Regions from separate parts of the Pantoea sp. PGP6 genome, predicted to be linked through region 4. Evidence: predicted binding sites of a transcription regulator. Region 4 holds the regulator's gene; each other region holds the start of a gene.
What was found. The regulator LexA, encoded in region 4, represses DNA repair genes until DNA is damaged. The targets are predictions, from matches to a motif close to TNCTGTATGTACATACAGNA.
Positions count from the first base shown of each region.

Region 1: sulA (SOS-induced cell division inhibitor SulA) is a predicted target of LexA. The motif match lies at 2,084-2,103, and genes of this name have one in related genera.
Region 2: umuD (translesion error-prone DNA polymerase V autoproteolytic subunit) is a predicted target of LexA. The motif match lies at 2,176-2,195, and genes of this name have one in related genera.
Region 3: ACLIBF_RS12335 (metal-dependent hydrolase) is a predicted target of LexA. The motif match lies at 2,333-2,352, and genes of this name have one in related genera.

Region 1 is NZ_JBQBMA010000001.1:2,870,829-2,875,289, forward strand. It holds gene yccS (YccS family putative transporter) at 1-1,286, shown strand, start outside; gene ACLIBF_RS14080 (TfoX/Sxy family DNA transformation protein) at 1,283-1,912, opposite strand; gene sulA (SOS-induced cell division inhibitor SulA) at 2,124-2,615, shown strand; gene ompA (porin OmpA) at 2,966-4,033, shown strand; gene matP (macrodomain Ter protein MatP) at 4,118-4,461, opposite strand, start outside.
Region 2 is NZ_JBQBMA010000004.1:11,871-16,331, forward strand. It holds partial or broken gene umuC (translesion error-prone DNA polymerase V subunit UmuC) at 1-972, opposite strand, end outside; partial or broken gene ACLIBF_RS23350 (Y-family DNA polymerase) at 1,048-1,644, opposite strand; gene umuD (translesion error-prone DNA polymerase V autoproteolytic subunit) at 1,647-2,096, opposite strand; gene ACLIBF_RS23360 (ArsR/SmtB family transcription factor) at 2,445-2,780, shown strand; gene arsH (arsenical resistance protein ArsH) at 2,807-3,499, shown strand; gene arsC (glutaredoxin-dependent arsenate reductase) at 3,557-3,985, opposite strand; gene ACLIBF_RS23375 (arsenic transporter) at 4,035-4,461, opposite strand, start outside.
Region 3 is NZ_JBQBMA010000001.1:2,527,942-2,532,402, reverse strand. It holds gene ACLIBF_RS12340 (L-cystine transporter) at 176-1,567, opposite strand; gene ACLIBF_RS12335 (metal-dependent hydrolase) at 1,720-2,310, opposite strand; gene kduD (2-dehydro-3-deoxy-D-gluconate 5-dehydrogenase KduD) at 2,452-3,213, opposite strand; gene kduI (5-dehydro-4-deoxy-D-glucuronate isomerase) at 3,230-4,066, opposite strand; gene hxpB (hexitol phosphatase HxpB) at 4,242-4,461, opposite strand, start outside.
Region 4 is NZ_JBQBMA010000001.1:4,011,674-4,016,134, forward strand. It holds gene zur (zinc uptake transcriptional repressor Zur) at 1-379, shown strand, start outside; gene ACLIBF_RS19430 (CsbD family protein) at 452-664, opposite strand; gene dinF (MATE family efflux transporter DinF) at 836-2,158, opposite strand; gene lexA (transcriptional repressor LexA) at 2,263-2,877, opposite strand; gene ACLIBF_RS19445 (diacylglycerol kinase) at 2,983-3,351, opposite strand; gene plsB (glycerol-3-phosphate 1-O-acyltransferase PlsB) at 3,480-4,461, shown strand, end outside.

The sequences.
Region 1 (4,461 bases), 1.1 Mb from region 4:
AGGCCTGTCGGCAGCTGGCGCACTCTATTTTAATGCGTGAACGCTGGGTGCACGACAGCCGGTTTGAGCGGGCATTTGAACGGCTGCAAAAAGCCATAGAACGCCTTGAGCAGCGTGAGCCAGAGGCCACCCATACCCGTGCGCTTTACTGGCTGCTGCGCAACCTGCAGGCGATTGACGCCCAGCTGGCCTCTATCGAATCGGAGCAGACGCTGGCAGGCGACGATCCGCAGCACAGCGACAATCTGCTGTCACGCGAAGGTTTGAGCGGCTGGAGCGATATCAGGCTGCGCTTCAGTCGCCACCTTACCCCCGCTTCGGCGCTGTTCCGCCACGCGGTGCGGATGTCGGTGGTGCTGTGTATCGGTTACGGCTTCATTCAGATCACCGGCCTGGAGCGAGGCTACTGGATACTGCTGACCAGTCTGTTTGTCTGCCAGCCCAACTATAATGCGACACAGCGGCGGCTGGCGCTGCGTATTGGCGGGACGCTGGCCGGGATCGCTATTGGTCTGCCGGTGCTCTGGCTGGTGCCCTCGGTCGAAGGGCAACTGATTCTAATCGTGATCAGCGGGGTGCTGTTTTTCGCCTTCCGACAGGTGCAGTATGCGCAGGCCACGCTGTTTATCACGCTGCTGGTGCTGCTCTGTTTTAACCTGCTCGGCGAAGGATTTGAGGTGGCTTTACCGCGGGTGGTCGATACGCTTTTGGGCTGCGGTCTGGCCTGGCTGGCCGTCGCCTTTATCTGGCCAGACTGGCGCTTCCGTCAGCTACCGGCGGTAGCAGAACGCACCTTACAGGCCAACTGCCGCTATCTGGATGCGATTATGGAGCAATACCATCAGGGCAAAGATAACCGCCTGGCTTATCGCATCGCCCGGCGGGATGCGCATAATGCCGATGCCGAACTGGCGTCGGTGGTCTCCAACATGAGCAGTGAAAGCCGTACCAGCCAGACAATGCGTGATTCCGCTTTTCAGTTGCTGTGCTCAAATCACTCTTTCCTGAGCTATATCTCTGCACTGGGTGCGCATCGCGATAAAATTAGCGAACCGGAACTGCTCAAACTGCTGGATGATACGGTCTGTTATGTTGAGGATGTGCTGCAAACGGATGTCGTCAGCGATCAACAGGCTGAGACGATGCGTCATCAACTGGCTCAGCGGATCAGCCAGCTGGCCGCCGATGCGGATACACGTGCGCCACTGGTATTGCAGCAACTCGGCTTGCTGGTGGCGCTGATGCCTGAAGTCGCTCGCCTGCGCCGCACGCTTAACGCCGATTAGTTTACGCCGCCTTTGGGATTCAGCGTCATCAGTACGGTGCGCTGAAACCAGGCATTGAGTTCCGCCCTGACCGCCTGTGGCAGGGCGGCATAGTGATGGCCCGATATCGCCCCCTCCAGCGCCAGCAGCGTCTGTAGCCCGACATGCTGGTTTACCGCTTTCAGCTTCAGCCAGCATTGCTTAGCGCCGATCTCATACAGATGCTGCACGTTCAGAATACCCGCCTCATGTAACATCATCTCCATACGCACACTGAGATTAGGCAGATCTTTTAAGCGCAGTGATAACTGCTTACGCTGCTGCTCTTCCCTTGCGGTCTCCAGTGACGCAGCGGATAACGTCAGCAGATGCGCTGGCGCATGCCATAAAGCGTCATCAACCCGATAGTAGTTAAGGCTGACCAGTACGCCACGCTTACGAAAGATTAATGGCTCGAGTGGACGCTGTGCGATGTATTCACGCAGTGGCTCGCTGGCGCGCAGATAGAGTGCGTCATTATTTACCAAAGCAAAAACTACCCGTTCGACAGCCAGCGCATAGCCACCAAACTGGGTTCGCGACTCGATCGAGCCCAGCGGGGCCAGCTGCGCTCTGGAACGTTCAATGATCGGATTTAACTTTTTCATCACATCACCTCCGTGTTATAGAAATATCTGAAATTATGTTTGGTTTCAGATAATTAGAAGATAGGAAAAAGCCTTATCCGGTTCAATGAATTAATAGCGGTTCCGCTAACCTTGTGACGTTTTTGCGAGGCGTTATCAGAAATTTGGGTTGATCTTTATGCGTAACGCCAGTACTGTATATTCATACAGTCCACTGCTGAGTGATTAACTTATGCGAACACAACATCCGAACAATGCACGCTATGCTCATCATTACGCGTCCTCTTCCGTATCCGCTTCTCAGCATGGCTGGATTACTGAGTTACGCTATAGTGAGCAGCCCGGAATGATGCAGATGTTACTGTTGCCGCTGTTGCAGCAGCTGAGTCAGCAGTCGCGCTGGCAACTGTGGTTAACCCCTGCGCATAAGCTGAACCGTGCCTGGTTACAGCAGTCCGGCTTGCCGCTGGATAAGAGCATGCATATTGCCGATTCTGAGCGTATGAACGCAGTTGAGGCGATGATAAAAGCGCTGCGTACCGGAAATTACAGTGTCGTTCTGGCATGGATTCCGTACGAACTGGATGAAGATGAACGACGTCAACTGGAAAATGCAGCGGCCGAAGGCGATGCCCTGGGATTGATTTTGCGGTCGAGTGGAACACCCGAAGCGCCTCTCGGACCACAAAATGCGCTAAAAATTCAGTCGGATTTGTTTCATTAAGTAAAAGTCGGAACTTTCTCAAGCTATATTTCTTATCTGTCGTCGCTAAACCACTGATTCTGTTAGTTCGAGCGTTGACAATGGTTTAGCAGGTTTTTTGGCTATTGATCCGCGACGATAATACCAGGCTAATTGTTAGAATTTGTGTATAAATCTCTGTTTTTTTACAGAAGCGCCTCACATCATACTTGTAAGTTTCCAATCTCGTTGTAGACTTTATCTCGCCAGGGTGCTCAATAACCTCCGTTTTTTTGCGGTAGAGTCATAAGCGAGCGTTTTGACCCGGCGAAGGATTAAACCAAGAGCAACCTTTTTGCTCATTGCCTATTTGGATGATAACGAGGCGCAAAATGAAAAAGACAGCTATCGCAATTGCAGTGGCACTGGCTGGCTTCGCTACCGTAGCGCAGGCCGCTCCGAAAGATGACACCTGGTACACCGGTGCTAAACTGGGCTGGTCTCAGTACCACGACACTGGTTACTACGGTAACGGTTACCAAAACAATGACGGTCCAACTCACGAAAGCCAGCTGGGTGCAGGTGCATTCGTTGGTTACCAGGCAAATCCATACCTGGGCTTCGAGCTGGGCTATGACTGGCTGGGTCGCATGCCTAATAAAGGCAACGTGACTAACGGCGCGTTCAAAGCACAAGGCATTCAGCTGGCTGCTAAACTGAGCTACCCAATTTATGACGATCTGGACGTGTATACTCGTCTGGGCGGCATGGTATGGCGTGCAGACTCAACGCAGACTAATCCTGTTAATGGCCGCATCAGCGACCACGACACCGGTGTTTCTCCACTGGCAGCAGTTGGTGTTGAGTATGCGCTGACCAAAAACTGGGCTACCCGTCTGGATTACCAGTGGGTTAACAACATTGGTGATGCACAGACCGTTGGTACCCGTCCAGACAACGGCATGCTGAGCGTAGGCGTTTCATACCGCTTCGGTCAGGATGAAGCTGCTCCAGCACCAGCTCCGGCTCCAGCGCCAGCACCAGTTGTTGAAACCAAGCGTTTCACTCTGAAGTCTGACGTTCTGTTCACCTTCAACAAAGCTACCCTGAAGCCAGAAGGTCAGCAGGCTCTGGATCAGCTGTACAGCCAGCTGAGCTCAATGGATCCTAAAGATGGTTCCGTTGTCGTACTGGGCTTCACCGATCGCATCGGTTCAGAGCAGTACAACCAGAAACTGTCTGAGAAACGTGCTCAGTCAGTAGTAGATTACCTGGTATCTAAAGGTATCCCTTCTAACAAGATCTCTGCACGTGGCATGGGTGAATCTAACCCAGTTACCGGCAACACCTGTGACAGCGTGAAAGGCCGCAATGCCCTGATCGACTGCCTGGCGCCGGACCGTCGTGTAGAAATCGACGTTAAAGGCATCAAAGACGTTGTAACTCAGCCACAGGCTTAAGTTTACACGTAATAAAAAACCCCGCTAAGGCGGGGTTTTTTTATGCCAGTCTGTCGGCAAAGTTGCCAGACTATACGGGTGTAGTTACTCTTTTTCTGAGCCAGACTTACCGAGAATCGCCTGCAGATCTTCTCTGAGACTCGACATCTGATTGGCATACTTCTCTTTGCGTTCGGCATCTTCAATCAACTGCACTACCGTCTCAGACAAGGTACTGTTACGCCGTTGCGCCAGTCCTGCCAGCCGTTGCCAGACCAGATACTCAAGGTCAATCGACTTCTTCCGCGTATGCTGATGCTCAGCATTGAAGTGACGTTTGCGCCGCGCACGAATGGTCTGCTTAAGCCGATTATCCAGGTCGGCATGAATATGCTCAGCAATCCATTCGTTGACCGTAACCGGATTATTTTCCATCGCCAGCAGCTTAT
Region 2 (4,461 bases), on a different contig from region 4:
TTTCATCTTCCAGTCAGGGTCGATACCTTTACCCGCAAAGCCTATGCTGTAGCGCCCGGAGCGGTTCATCGAATCCATCAGGTTCATCAAAGCTTCACTGCCGGCGCGCGGCGCTTCATCGTCAAACAGGTTGAGCTGCGCCACGCCGTTTGGCCGCAGCTCACTCAGCATGATGCCGGCTTTCGCATAGCGAAAACCCGGGCGCCAGATCGTGTCTAAGGATTTCACCGCCGCCTCGATGATGTTGCGCGTGTCCTGCGTACCTACGCGCAGTTTCACAAACGCTGTGTTGCCGTAGCCGGGCTGTCCAGTGTCGAAAGGGGAGGTGCGGATAAAAACGGAGATGTGGTGGCAGAATTGCCGATCCTCACGAAGCTTTTCCGCCACGCGTTCGGCATACGCGCAGACGGATTGTCGCATCGCGTCATATTCCGTGATGCGCTCGCCGAAGCTGCGGCTCACGACTATCTGCTGTTTGGGCGGGGGCGCATCCTCCATCGGGATGCAGGATTCGCCGTTAAGCTCGCGTACCGTGCGCTCAAGAACCACACCGAAATTCTTACGGATGAAAGAAGGGGAGGTGCGTGCCAGATCGAGCGCCGTTGTCACGCCGAGCAGCTGCAGGCGTTTTTCAAGCCGGGACCCCACGCCCCAGAGTTCACCCACAGGCTGACGCGACAGCAGCGTTTCGGTCCGCCTCGGATTCCCCGGCGTGAGCGCCAGCACCCCGCGAAACTGCGGCCACTCCTTTCCGGCCCACTGTGCTGACTTCGCCAGCGTCTTCGTCGGCGCCAGGCCGACGCCGACAGTCAGGCCGGTGCAGGTTTTGACATGGTTGCGGATCATGCGGCCAAAATCCTCATAGGGCATGGCCATTTCCATGCCGCGGCAGTCGCAGAACCCCTCATCGACTGAATATACCTCCAGACGCGGCACAACTTCCTCGATGCAGGACATTACGGTGCGTTCCAGTACCACGGAAAAGTTATCGCGAATGAACTTTGGACGCGCGCGTGACAGCTGCAGGGCGGTTTCGATGCCCATCAGGCTGAGTCGCTTACCGATACGCCGTCCCACACCCCATATTTCCTCAACGGGCTGGTTAGCTAGCAGAGTTTCGGTACGTTTCAGATTACCCGGCGTCAGCGCCAGCACGCCGCGAAACTGCTTCCACTCCTTACTCGCCCACTGGGCCGATTTTGCCAGCGTTTTAGTGGGCCCCATGCCGACACCGACGGTAAGACCCGTTGTGGTAAATACATGCGCGCGCAGGCGACGACCAAAAGCTTCGAAGTCCTCACAGCCGTTAATACCGGTAATATCCAGGAACATTTCATCAATGCTGTACTGCTCGACGCGTGGCGTTATCTCCTCAAGCGCGGTCATTACTCTCTGGCTCAGGCTGTGATACAGCGCATAGTTTGAGCTGAACACGTGTATCTTTTCCGGATAGTCCTGCGTTTTTATCTGGAACCACGGTGCACCCATTTTTATACCCAGAGCTTTTGCGCCAGCAGAGCGCGCAATAACGCAGCCATCGTTGTTACTGAGCACGACTACCGGCCTGCCACGCAGGTCCGGGCGGAAAAGCGTCTCACAGCTGGCATAGAAAGAGTTGACGTCAGCCAGTCCGAACATGGGCATAATTATCTCCGACGGGCCCGGGTACTGTTAAAGAACCAGGTGACAACGCCGAGCAGCTGCAGCTCTTCCGGATAGATGGCGGCGTAAGCAGGGTTCATGGGCAGCAGTGCCACCCTCGGGAGCAGCTGCAGGCGCTTAACTGTGAACTCACCGCCAACCTCGGCAATGACGATGTCGCCGTGCGTGGGTGGCTCCGCGCGATCGACCACCATAACATCACCGTCATAAAGCCCCAGCTCCTGCATGCTGTTGCCACTGGCCCGTACGAAGAATGTGGACGCCCGTCTGCGAATACAAAGCTCATTCAGGTCCAGCTCTTTCTCTACATAATCCTGAGCAGGGGAGGGAAAGCCAGCTGAGCAGGGATCTGCGTACAGCGGCACCTTTACCGTTGGGGTAAAAATCGGCGGCCATAACAGCGTCAGGCCCTGAGCGTAACTGACCGCTTTCATAACGCGGCGTCCCGGACGTGCTGCTGTGTACGGATTAGGGAAAAAAATGTAAAGCGCATAAAAATCCTCCTTTAAATTATACTGGTTATATGAACAGTATTATTGAGCCTGGAATTTCTGGCAAGAGGAAGCGAAACGGTTATGGCTAAAGCTGTTGTCAGAGTGCTGGAATTTTACCGAAATGCTGAGCCATGGCCTTTTTATATGCTCTGCCACTGCAGCCGGATCAACAGGGTATAAAAGGCTTTCTTTTTGAGCGCAGCACTTTTATGGCGGGAAGAGGCTTGACCATTCCGTCCGCTTTAAATTATATTTCCATTATTCTGGAAATGTAGATTTGGTGATGATGTGGACATACAAAATGCTGCGGCTGCTCTCAGGGAACTGGGACACGTGACGCGACTGGGAATTTACCGTGAACTGGTGAAAGTCGGGCCTGAAGGACTGCCTGTGGGTGACATCCAGAAAAGACTGGCTATTCCGGCCTCCACGCTAAGTCATCACCTTTCTGCGCTGATGTCAGCTGGCCTCATAAGCCAGGAACGGCAGAGCCGTACCCTGTTCTGCAGGCCCTGCTATGCGCAGCTTGAGCAGCTGATGGCCTTTCTGACGGAAGAGTGCTGCGCCGCTGGCTGCTGCTGCAGCCTGTCGGCTACGATTACTCATAAAGAGACTCTATTGTGAATAACTTCAATGATGCCCTGAACAATATCGATCCGACGCACCTGGATGCACCGCTGACGGAAGAAAAATTAAAAGTCGAAGAGGTGGCGCATCCGCCCCGCATACTGATGCTCTACGGCTCGCTGCGGGAGCGCTCTTACAGCCGACTCACCACGGAAGAGGCCGCCCGGCTGCTGACGGCCATGGGCGCGGAGGTGAAGATATTCAATCCGTCTGGCCTGCCGCTGCCGGATGATGCACCTGAGACGCATCCGAAGGTCGCAGAGCTGCGCGAGCTGGTACTCTGGTCAGAAGGGATGGTCTGGTGCTCCCCTGAGCGTCACGGTGCCATGACCGGCATCATGAAGACGCAGATTGACTGGATTCCGCTGACGTCCGGGGCGGTCCGGCCCTCGCAGGGGAAAACCCTTGCGGTAATGCAGGTCAGCGGCGGCTCACAGTCGTTCAACGCCGTAAATCAGATGCGTATTCTCGGGCGCTGGATGCGGATGATCACTATCCCGAACCAGTCATCCGTGGCAAAAGCTTGGGCCGAGTTTGATGAGGCCGGCCGCATGAAGCCTTCTCCGTATTATGACCGCATAGTGGACGTCATGGAGGAACTGATGAAGTTCACTCTGCTGACGCGCGGTCGCAGTGGTTATCTCACCGACCGCTACAGCGAAAGGAAAGAGAGTGCCGCGCAGCTCTCTGAGCGTGTAAACCAGCGCAGCATATAAAAAAGCCGGCATCTGCCGGCTTTTTCACATTTGCTATGCCCGCAGCCTGGTGAAACATCAGTGGCTGACGCGGTTTCCGTGCTCATCAATGACGGCTTCGCCGTCCTCTTTGGTAAACGCTCCCTTCTGCGGGTCCGGCAGTATGTCCAGAACCATTTCTGAGGGGCGACACAGCTTCGTTCCGAGCGGCGTAACCACAACCGGTCGATTAATGAGGATCGGATGAGCCAGCATGGCATCGAGCAGTTCGTTATCGCTGAACCGGTCCTCTGCCAGGCCGAGCTGCTCGTAAGGTTCGGTATTTTTACGCAGCAGGGCGCGCACGCTGATCTCCATATCCGCAATAAGCTTTTTCAGCTCATCACGCGCCGGCGGAGTTTCCAGATACAGAATCACCGTGGGCTCGGTGCCGCTGTTGCGGATAAGTGCCAGGGTATTGCGGGACGTCCCGCAGGCCGGATTGTGGTAAATGGTAATGTCAGTCATAAGCGGTACTCCGTAAAGGCGCTGCACAGGCGCAGCGCCGGGGTTTAGGTTAAACAGACAGGCGCAGGGCCAGTGCGGCCAGCGTCACAAACAGCACCGGCAGGGTCATCACGATGCCCACACGGAAGTAGTAGCCCCAGCTGACGGTAATGTTTTTCTGTGCCAAGACGTGCAGCCACAGCAGGGTAGCAAGGCTGCCGATGGGGGTGATTTTCGGACCGAGGTCGCAGCCGATGATGTTGGCGTAAATCATCGCCTCCTTCACCACGCCCTGCGCGGTGCTGCCGTCAATGGAGAGCGCGCCAACCAGCACGGTAGGCATGTTGTTCATGACAGAAGAGAGCGCCGCCGTCAGAAAGCCGGTGCCGAGCGTTGCGCCCCAGACGCCATGCTCTGCAAACCGGTTCAGGGCGGCAGAAAGGTAATCAGTCAGCCCGGCATTGCGTAGTCCGTATACCACCAGGTACATGCCCAGC
Region 3 (4,461 bases), 1.5 Mb from region 4:
TGCCTGCAGAATTGGCCTTTTAGCGACTAAAGACAAGCGCTAAAGCGGCGAATTTTCGCCTGTTTACCATGCTTAACGTTTTCTTAACGGCGTCGCCATCAAGCGGGGAAATTATGGAGAGAAAGCGGGAGAAGAGCAGAAAACCTGGCGCGGGCGCGCCAGGTTTGATACCGGATTAACGGTGTGCCAGTTCGGCGTGTTCGTCGCTGTCCAGCACGCGCTTATCGGTCAGACCTAACCAGCGGCTGGTGAGGGAACCAGCCGTCATGGAGCCATTGACGTTCAGTGCGGTACGGCCCATGTCGATCAGCGGTTCGATGGAGATCAGCAGCGCCACCAGAGTGACCGGCAGGCCCATGGCGGGCAGCACAATCAGCGCGGCGAAAGTCGCACCGCCACCAACACCGGCTACGCCAGCCGAGCTCAGCGTGACAATTCCGACCAGCGTGGCGATCCACAGTGGGTCAAACGGATTGATGCCAACGGTTGGCGCAACCATCACTGCCAGCATGGTCGGATAGAGACCGGCACAGCCGTTCTGGCCGATTGTGGCACCGAACGAGGCTGAGAAGCTGGCAATCGACTCTGGCACGCCGAGGCGACGGGTTTGCGTCTCAACGCTCAGCGGAATACTGGCGGCGCTGGAGCGGCTGGTAAAGGCAAAGGTAATCACCGGCCACACTTTGCGGAAGAAACGCATCGGGTTAATCCCGTTGACCGACAGCAGCAGCGCATGGACGCCAAACATAATTGCCAGACCGAGGTAAGAGGCAACCACGAAGCTTCCCAGTTTGATGATGTCCTGCAGATTCGAACCGGCTACCACTTTGGTCATCAGGGCCAGCACACCGTACGGCGTCAGCTTCATCACTAAACGAACCAGCTTCATCACCCACGACTGCAGCGTGTCGATCGCCACCAGCACGCGCTGACCTTTTACTTCATCATCTTTCAGCAGCTGCAGCGCGGCCACACCAAGGAAGGCAGCAAAGATGACCACGCTGATGATCGAGGTCGGATTCGCACCGGTCAGATCGGCAAACGGGTTTTTCGGAATAAAGGACAACACCAGCTGCGGCACACTCAGGTCAGAGACTTTGCCGACGTAGTTGCCCTGAATGGCACTCAGACGCGCGGTTTCCTGCACACCCTGCACCAGACCTTCAGCGCTCAGACCAAACAGGCCGGTGACGAACACCCCAACCAGCGCCGAGATAGCGGTGGTAAACAGCAGCACGCCGATGGTCAGTACGCTGATTTTACCCAGTGAAGAGGCGTTATGCAGGCGGGCAACCGCACTCAGAATCGAAACAAACACCAGCGGCATTACCACCATCTGCAGCAGCTGCACGTAGCCATTGCCAACGATGTTAAACCAGCTGATAGAGGTTTTAACCACCGCGCTGTTTTCACCGTAAATCAGCTGCAGCACCAGGCCGAACAGTACGCCGATCACCAGACCGGTCAGCACTTTCTTCGACAGGCTCCAGTTGTTGCGGCTGAAACGGGAGAGCAACACCAGCAGCACCACAAAGGCGACGAGGTTAAGCGTAAGAGGAAGGTCCATACTGAAACTCCAGAGTAATGCGGTTTTCCGCGTCGGGAAAACCGCATAATGTTAATCACGAATTAAGACTGCAGGAATGGTATCAGCAGGAGAGGGTGCAGGCCTTATATCCAAATGGCATGCTTTATAACTTAATCGCTTAATTTGTTGATTTAATGCGCAGTCTGACTGGAAATCAACCGACCGACACCATTTTGTAGCGTATCAAATAGCTGAGCGGGCCAGCCGTTTGCACCAAACGAAGGCATACCCACCGGGAACCACAGCGCATAGCCAACCAGTCCAAGGCACAAAGCCCGCTCAAGTTGGTTACCTTTCTGACTTTTCAGAATAGGTAGACGAAAGCGCCAGCGGCAGGGCCATAACAGAGGTACGCCCGCCGGTGTCAGCATGTCAGCAACAATATGGCTGAGATAACCCAGCGTCAGTCCCTGCAATACATCAGGCGGAATCGGCGACTCAGCTGGCAGGTTAAGCTGAAACAGCCACAGCCCGGCAGCCACCGCCAGTAAACTGTGGGTAAAACCGCGATGGCCAAATGCCCGTGCAATCGGATGAGAGAGCCAGCGTAGTCGTTGTCCGAGCAGCGATTTGGGGTGATCGATGTCGGGCAACAGGCAGGTCAGCAGTGCCGACGGAACAAGATGCCACCAGTCTGCCTGCGCCAGCACCGGTGTAAGTTCAGCACGTTTAGCGAAAATGGCACTCGCAATGGCAAAAATGATATGGCCCTCGGCCGTCATGATGGAACCTGGCTGCAAAGAAAACTGTCGATGCATCCAGTATAGGGATTTATCCAGTGAATGAGAACATGTGACGCTGTAACGAAGCGTGAATTTAACTAAAAAAAGCGGACAATCCCGGTGGCGTGTCCGCCCGATAAATCAGCGCGCCAGCCAGCCGCCATCCACCGCCAGCGTAAAGCCGTTAACGTAGTCAGAGGCGGCTGAGGCCAGGAACACCACCGGCCCCATCATATCGTCGGGTACGCCCCAGCGTCCGGCCGGAATACGCCCGAGGATCTCTTCACTGCGCGCTTCATCACTGCGTAACTGTTGGGTGTTATTGGTGGCCATGTAACCGGGGGCAATCGCATTGACATTAATATTGTGCTTCGCCCATTCGTTCGCCATCAGGCGGGTCAGCCCCATTACCGCACTTTTTGACGCAGTATAAGAGGGCACGCGAATCCCACCCTGGAACGAAAGCATCGAAGCAATATTGATAATTTTGCCGCCGTTACCCTGGGCGATAAACTGCCGGGCTACCTGCTGTGACAGAAAAAACAGACTCTTGCTGTTGAGATTCATTACATCATCCCAGTCCTGCTCGCTGAAGTTCAGCGCATCTTCGCGGCGGATAATCCCGGCATTATTCACCAGAATGTCGATTTTACCCGCAGCGGCCAGCGCCTGCTCAACCACCGAGCCGACCACCTCCGTTTTCATCAGGTCAGCCTTTATCGACCAGAAACGGCGGCCCAGCGCTTCCACTTTGCTTTGGGTCTCGTCCGGTCCTTCGCGGTTGACGCCGACGATGTCGCATCCCGCCTGCGCCAGACCCAGCGCCATACCCTGTCCTAAACCGGTATTACAGCCGGTCACCAGCGCCACTTTCCCTTCCAGGCTAAACGCATTCAGTACCATGATATTTCTCCTCTGCTCAGCGTAGTTCGCTGATTTTGACGTGGTCCATGTCATCAAAGACCTGATTTTCGCCCACCATGCCCCAGATGAAGGTGTAGCGCTGCGTGCCGACGCCGGCGTGAATCGACCAGCTAGGTGAAATCACCGCCTGCTCGTTATGCACCAGCAGGTGACGGGTTTGCTGCGGCTCGCCCATCATGTGGAAAACCGCACTCTCCTCGCTCATGTCGAAATAGAAATAGACCTCCATGCGGCGTTCATGGGTGTGGCACGGCATGGTGTTCCACAGGCTGCCTTCCTCCAGTTTGGTTAAGCCCATGGTGAGCTGACAGGTCGGTAGCACGTCCGGCACGATGAACTTATTGATGGTGCGGCGATTGGAGGTGGCAGGATCGCCGAGTGTGGCGGTGGCGGCCTCCTGTAAGGTGATTTTTTTATCCGGGAAGGTCGCATGCGCAGGGGCGCTGTTGTAGTAGAACTTCGCCGGCTGGGCCGGATTCAGACTGCGGAACAGCAGATTTCGCGCACCCTTACCGATATAGAGTGCCTCTTCATGGCCGATTTCCCAGCTTTTGCCATCCACTTCCACCAGTCCGGGGCCACCGATATTGATCATGCCCAGTTCGCGGCGTTCAAGAAAGTAGCTGACGCCTAACTGCTTACCCATTTCGTCGCCAATCGTTACCGGGTTATTCACCGGCATTACGCCGCCGATGATAATGCGATCGATATGGCTGTAGGTCAGGGTGTAGTTATCGGCAGTAAAAATCGTTTCAATCAGAAACTCGCGGCGCAGCGCGTTAGTGTCCAGCTGTCTGGCGTGATCACTGTGAATGCTTTGACGAACGTCCATCTCAGGCCTCTCTGCAGATCAGGTTAAGCATGCCCCGGAACAGGGACTGTCTGGGCATCTTAGGCAGAGCGGGATATGAATTCAATAAAAATGAAACGTTGTTTTAATTATTTGCGGAGTAGATCAACAGTACGCCGAAGCGGGTTAAACAGCCCGCCTGCTGGCGGGCTTGCACTTAACCGTGTAAATCGGCCAGCGTCAGTTGGGTCAGGTCATCCAGCCGGACATCTGCCAGCGCCCAGCGCGGATCGTCCCGGTGCACCGCCGCCGGAACCACAATCGAACGCATCCGCGCCGCTTTGGTGGCGATCATACCGTTGAAGGAATCTTCCAGCGTGACGCAGTTAAGCGGGTCGATCGCCAGGCTGGCGGCCGCGTTGAGATAGACCTGCGGA
Region 4 (4,461 bases):
GGATCAACTCCGGGTTAGCGAACCCCAGGCCAAGCCCCCTACGGTCTATCGGGCGCTGGACTTCCTGCTGGAACAGGGCTTTATCCACCGGGTGGAGTCCAATAATAGCTACGTAATGTGTCACCATTTCGAGGCACCGGCACACACCTCGGTCATGCTGGTGTGTGATCGCTGTGCGGCGGTAACCGAAAAGCAGGCGCAGGGAGTAGAGAAGATTATCGCCACACTGGCTGGTGAGGCACAGTTTGCCCTGCGTCATAGCGTGATTGAAGCGCATGGATTATGTGAGAATTGTGTCGAAGTCGAAGCCTGCACCCATCATGAAAGTTGTCAGCACGATCATCAAAGTGAGGGTAAAAAGCGGGGAAAACGCGGGTAATGTGCACATCCTTGTGCGGTTGCCGGTATGAGCGTACCGGCGGGTAGGAGCTTTATCCGTAAATCTTTGTGATTACCAACGGTAATCTTTGTTCTGACCTTCCCAGTCCGTTACTTCACGCTCTGCATCTTCTTTCGCATAGCCGTAACGTTCCTGAATTTTTCCGACCAGCTGATCGCGTTTGCCTTCGATAACCTGCATATCATCGTCGGTCAGCTTGCCCCATTTCTCTTTTACTGTGCCTTTGAACTGCTTCCAGTTGCCGCTCGCTTGATCTTTATTCATGGCAGACCTCTATGTCATCCTTTGGTTACATCATTTATCTTGAAAGAAAACAAAATGACGATATAAAGCGCTGGTTCACTGCGCTGCTTACGGTTAATTGTAGTAGAAGATTTTAGGTTTGCCGGAACAATACAGAATAATCTGTAGCCGGAGGACATCAGATGCCAGCTATCAGGCGTTAAACCAGCTGTTCTGCTGCCAGTGTTTACGCCAGATCAGCCACAGCGACAGGCCACGCAGCGCCAGGAAAACGGTGACCGCCAGCCACAAGCCGTGGTTGCCCAGCAGCGGGACGCTAAGCAACGTCAGGAAGTAACCAAGTGCCGCCACCATCATGCTGTTACGCATCTCCCGGCCGCGGGTTGCACCGATGAACATGCCATCCAGCAGATAGCACCAGACGCCCGCCAGCGGCAGGATCACCTGCCATATCAGATAGCGATCGGCCGCCTGTTGCAGCTGTTCAATCGAGGTCAGCAGCGCCACGATATGCGAGCCGAAACACGCATAAATTACTGAGAACATCAGAGCCACCACCAGCGCCTGTCGGCAGGCAGAATGCCAGACGCGCAGCAGCCTGCTGCCATCTTTCGCGCCATGCGCCTCACCGGCGAAGGCTTCGACTGCGTAGGCAAAACCATCCAGCGCATAGGCGGTAAAGGTGATAAACATCAGCAGCACGGCGTTCACCGCCACCACCTGCGGACCGATACGTGCGCCCAGCACGGTCAGCGAGGCAAAACAGAGCTGCAGCATTAACGAACGCAGCATAATGTCGCGATTAAGACGCAGTAGCCGCTGAATATCGCCGCGCCAGCTCTGCTTCAGCATTGCGGTGGTGATGCCACGTAGTTTCAATACCCGCCAGACCATCACTGCCCCGACGACCAGCGTTATATACTCCGCCAGCGCGGTCGCGGTTGCCGCGCCTGCCACTCCCCAGTGCAGCCCCATCACCAGCCACAGATCGAGCACAATATTGACCAGATTGCCGATCACCAGCAGGATGACCGGCGCACGCGCGTACTGCACGCCCAGCAGCCAGCCAAGGATCACCAGATTTGCCAGGGTGGCGGGCGCACTTAACCAGCGGATCTGAATAAACAGTGCCGCCTGTTGCAAAACTTTGGGATCGCCGCCAATCAGATCGGCCGCCAGCGTAGTAATCGGCGAGCGCAGGCAGATGAACAGCACGCCAGCCAGCAGCGCAATAATTAAAGGCTGGGTCAGCGCACGTGCCAGCGCCATTTTATCGCCGGCACCAAAAGCCTGCGCCGTCAGGCCGGTAGTACTCATCCGAAGGAACAGCAGCAGCATGAAGAGGAAACTGGTGACTGTCGTGCCGACCGCAACCCCGCCCAGATAGACCGGGCTGTCGAGGTGACCAATGACAGCAGTATCGACCACCCCCAGTAAGGGAACGGTGATGTTAGAAAGGATCATCGGCAGCGCCAGCCGCCAGAGGTTTTTGTCGGTAGCCGTTAAAAAACGCATTCGCAGTTCCGTGCTCGGTGTCGCTGCAGAGAGGGGAGCAGCAGCGACAAAATTAGGGCAGACAGAATAGCATCAGACGCTACGAATGCGCGGTTATGTCAGACTCAGAGCCATTCGCCGTTGCGAACCACACCGACCGCCAGACCTTCTACCGTCAGCGACTGGGCGCGCGTATCGACAATGATCGGCTCAAAATCACTGTTTTCAGGCAGCAAATGCACAATAGCACCCTGCTTCTTCCAGCGTTTAACCGTCACTTCATCATCAATACGGGCCACAACAACCTGGCCGTTGCGTACGTCCTGGGTTTTATGTACCGCGAGCAGGTCGCCATCCATAATCCCGATATCTTTCATCGACATTCCACTGACGCGCAGCAGAAAATCGGCAGAAGGTTTGAACAGGCCCGGATCCACTTTGTAATGGGTTTCGATGTGCTCCTGCGCCATGATCGGCTCACCGGCAGCAACCCGGCCAATCAGCGGCAGACCTTCAGATGCTTCTTCTTCCATCAACAGGCGAATACCGCGAGAGGCGCCAGAGACAATCTCAATCACCCCTTTGCGTGCCAGTGCCTTCAGATGCTCTTCTGCCGCGTTCGGCGAGCGGAAACCCAGCTGCGCGGCAATTTCTGCACGCGTAGGCGGCATGCCCGTTTGAGTAATATGGTCGCGAATCAGGTCATAGACCTGCTGCTGCCTGCTGGTTAATGCTTTCATCCCGCCCCCTGGTTGTTTATACAGTCGCTGTGAGTATATACAGGTATTGGTGAAATGGAAACCGATTCTCAGGCAAAACGCGCCATCTGGCGCGTTGTGGAAGGCTTATCGCAAATGCGACCAAAGCAGCGCGATCCAGACAAACAGTGCCAGTAAGATGCTGATCAGCACCGCCGCCGAGCCCATATCCTTTGCCCGTCCGGCTAAAGGGTGGCGCTCCTGGCCAATACGATCCACTACCGCCTCGATGGCGCTGTTGAGGATTTCAACAATGACCACCAGCACCACTGCCCCGATCATCAGGATGCGAGAGACAATATCGACATCCAGCCAGCAGGCCACAATAATGGCCACCAGCGCGGCCAGCGCCTCCTGGCGGAAAGCCGCTTCGTGTTGCCAAGCGGCACGCAGGCCCTGCCATGAGTAACCTGCGGCTTTTACTATTCTTACAAGACCCGTGGCATTATTTGCCATATAAGTGGAACCCTTTCATCGGATTGACGTCAATGTCTGGGCTGCGTGCAAATGGCACCACCACAGATCTTCGCTGCGCTTTCTGGTATGCTTGCGGCGCTTTGCTAACAAGAGGCTTCATGTTGTCTATGTCAGGTTGGCGTAAACTTTATTACAAATTACTGAATTTACCACTGTCGTTTTTGGTAAAGAGTAAGGCCATTCCGGCCGATCCCGTTTCTGAACATGGTCTGGACCCGACCCGGCCCATTATGTACGTTTTGCCTTACGATTCGAAGGCTGACTTACTGACTTTACGCGCGCAGTGCCTGCGGCATCATCTGCCCGACCCGCTTTCTCCGCTGGAGATTGATGGTTCGCTGCTGCCGCGCCACGTTTTTATCCACGATGGCCCGCGTGTGTTCCCCTATTTTGTGCCCAGCGTCGAATCGGTGAAGATTTTTCACGATTATCTGGACCTGCATCGCAATAACCCCAAGCTGGATATCCAGATGCTGCCGGTGACGGTGATGTTTGGCCGGGCGCCTGGTCGTGAGGTTCAGGGCGAAGATACGCCGCACCTGCGGGTGCTGAACGGCGTGCAGAAATTCTTTGCGGTGATCTGGCATGGACGCGACAGTTTTGTCCGTTTCTCGCCGACCGTTTCGCTGCGCCGCATGGCAACCGAACACGGCACCGACCAATCAATCGCCCAGAAACTGGCCCGGGTGGCGCGCATTCATTTCGCCCGCCAGCGGCTGGCGGCGGTTGGCCCACGCTTACCGGCACGTCAGGATCTGTTTAATCGTCTGCTGCAATCGAAAGCGATTGAAAAAGCGGTTGAAGATGAAGCGCGCAGCAAAAAAATCTCCCATGAAAAAGCGCAGCAAAATGCGGTTGAGATGATGGAAGAGATCGCGGCAAACTTCTCCTATGAAGCGATTCGCGTCACCGACCGCGTCATGGGCTGGCTCTGGAGCCGGCTCTATCAGGGCATCAATGTTAATGGCGGCGAAAAAGTCCGTCAGCTGGCGCAGGATGGCCATGAAATCGTCTATGTGCCGTGCCATCGCAGCCACATGGATTACCTGCTGCTCTCTTACGTGCTTTATCATCAGGGACTGGTGCCGC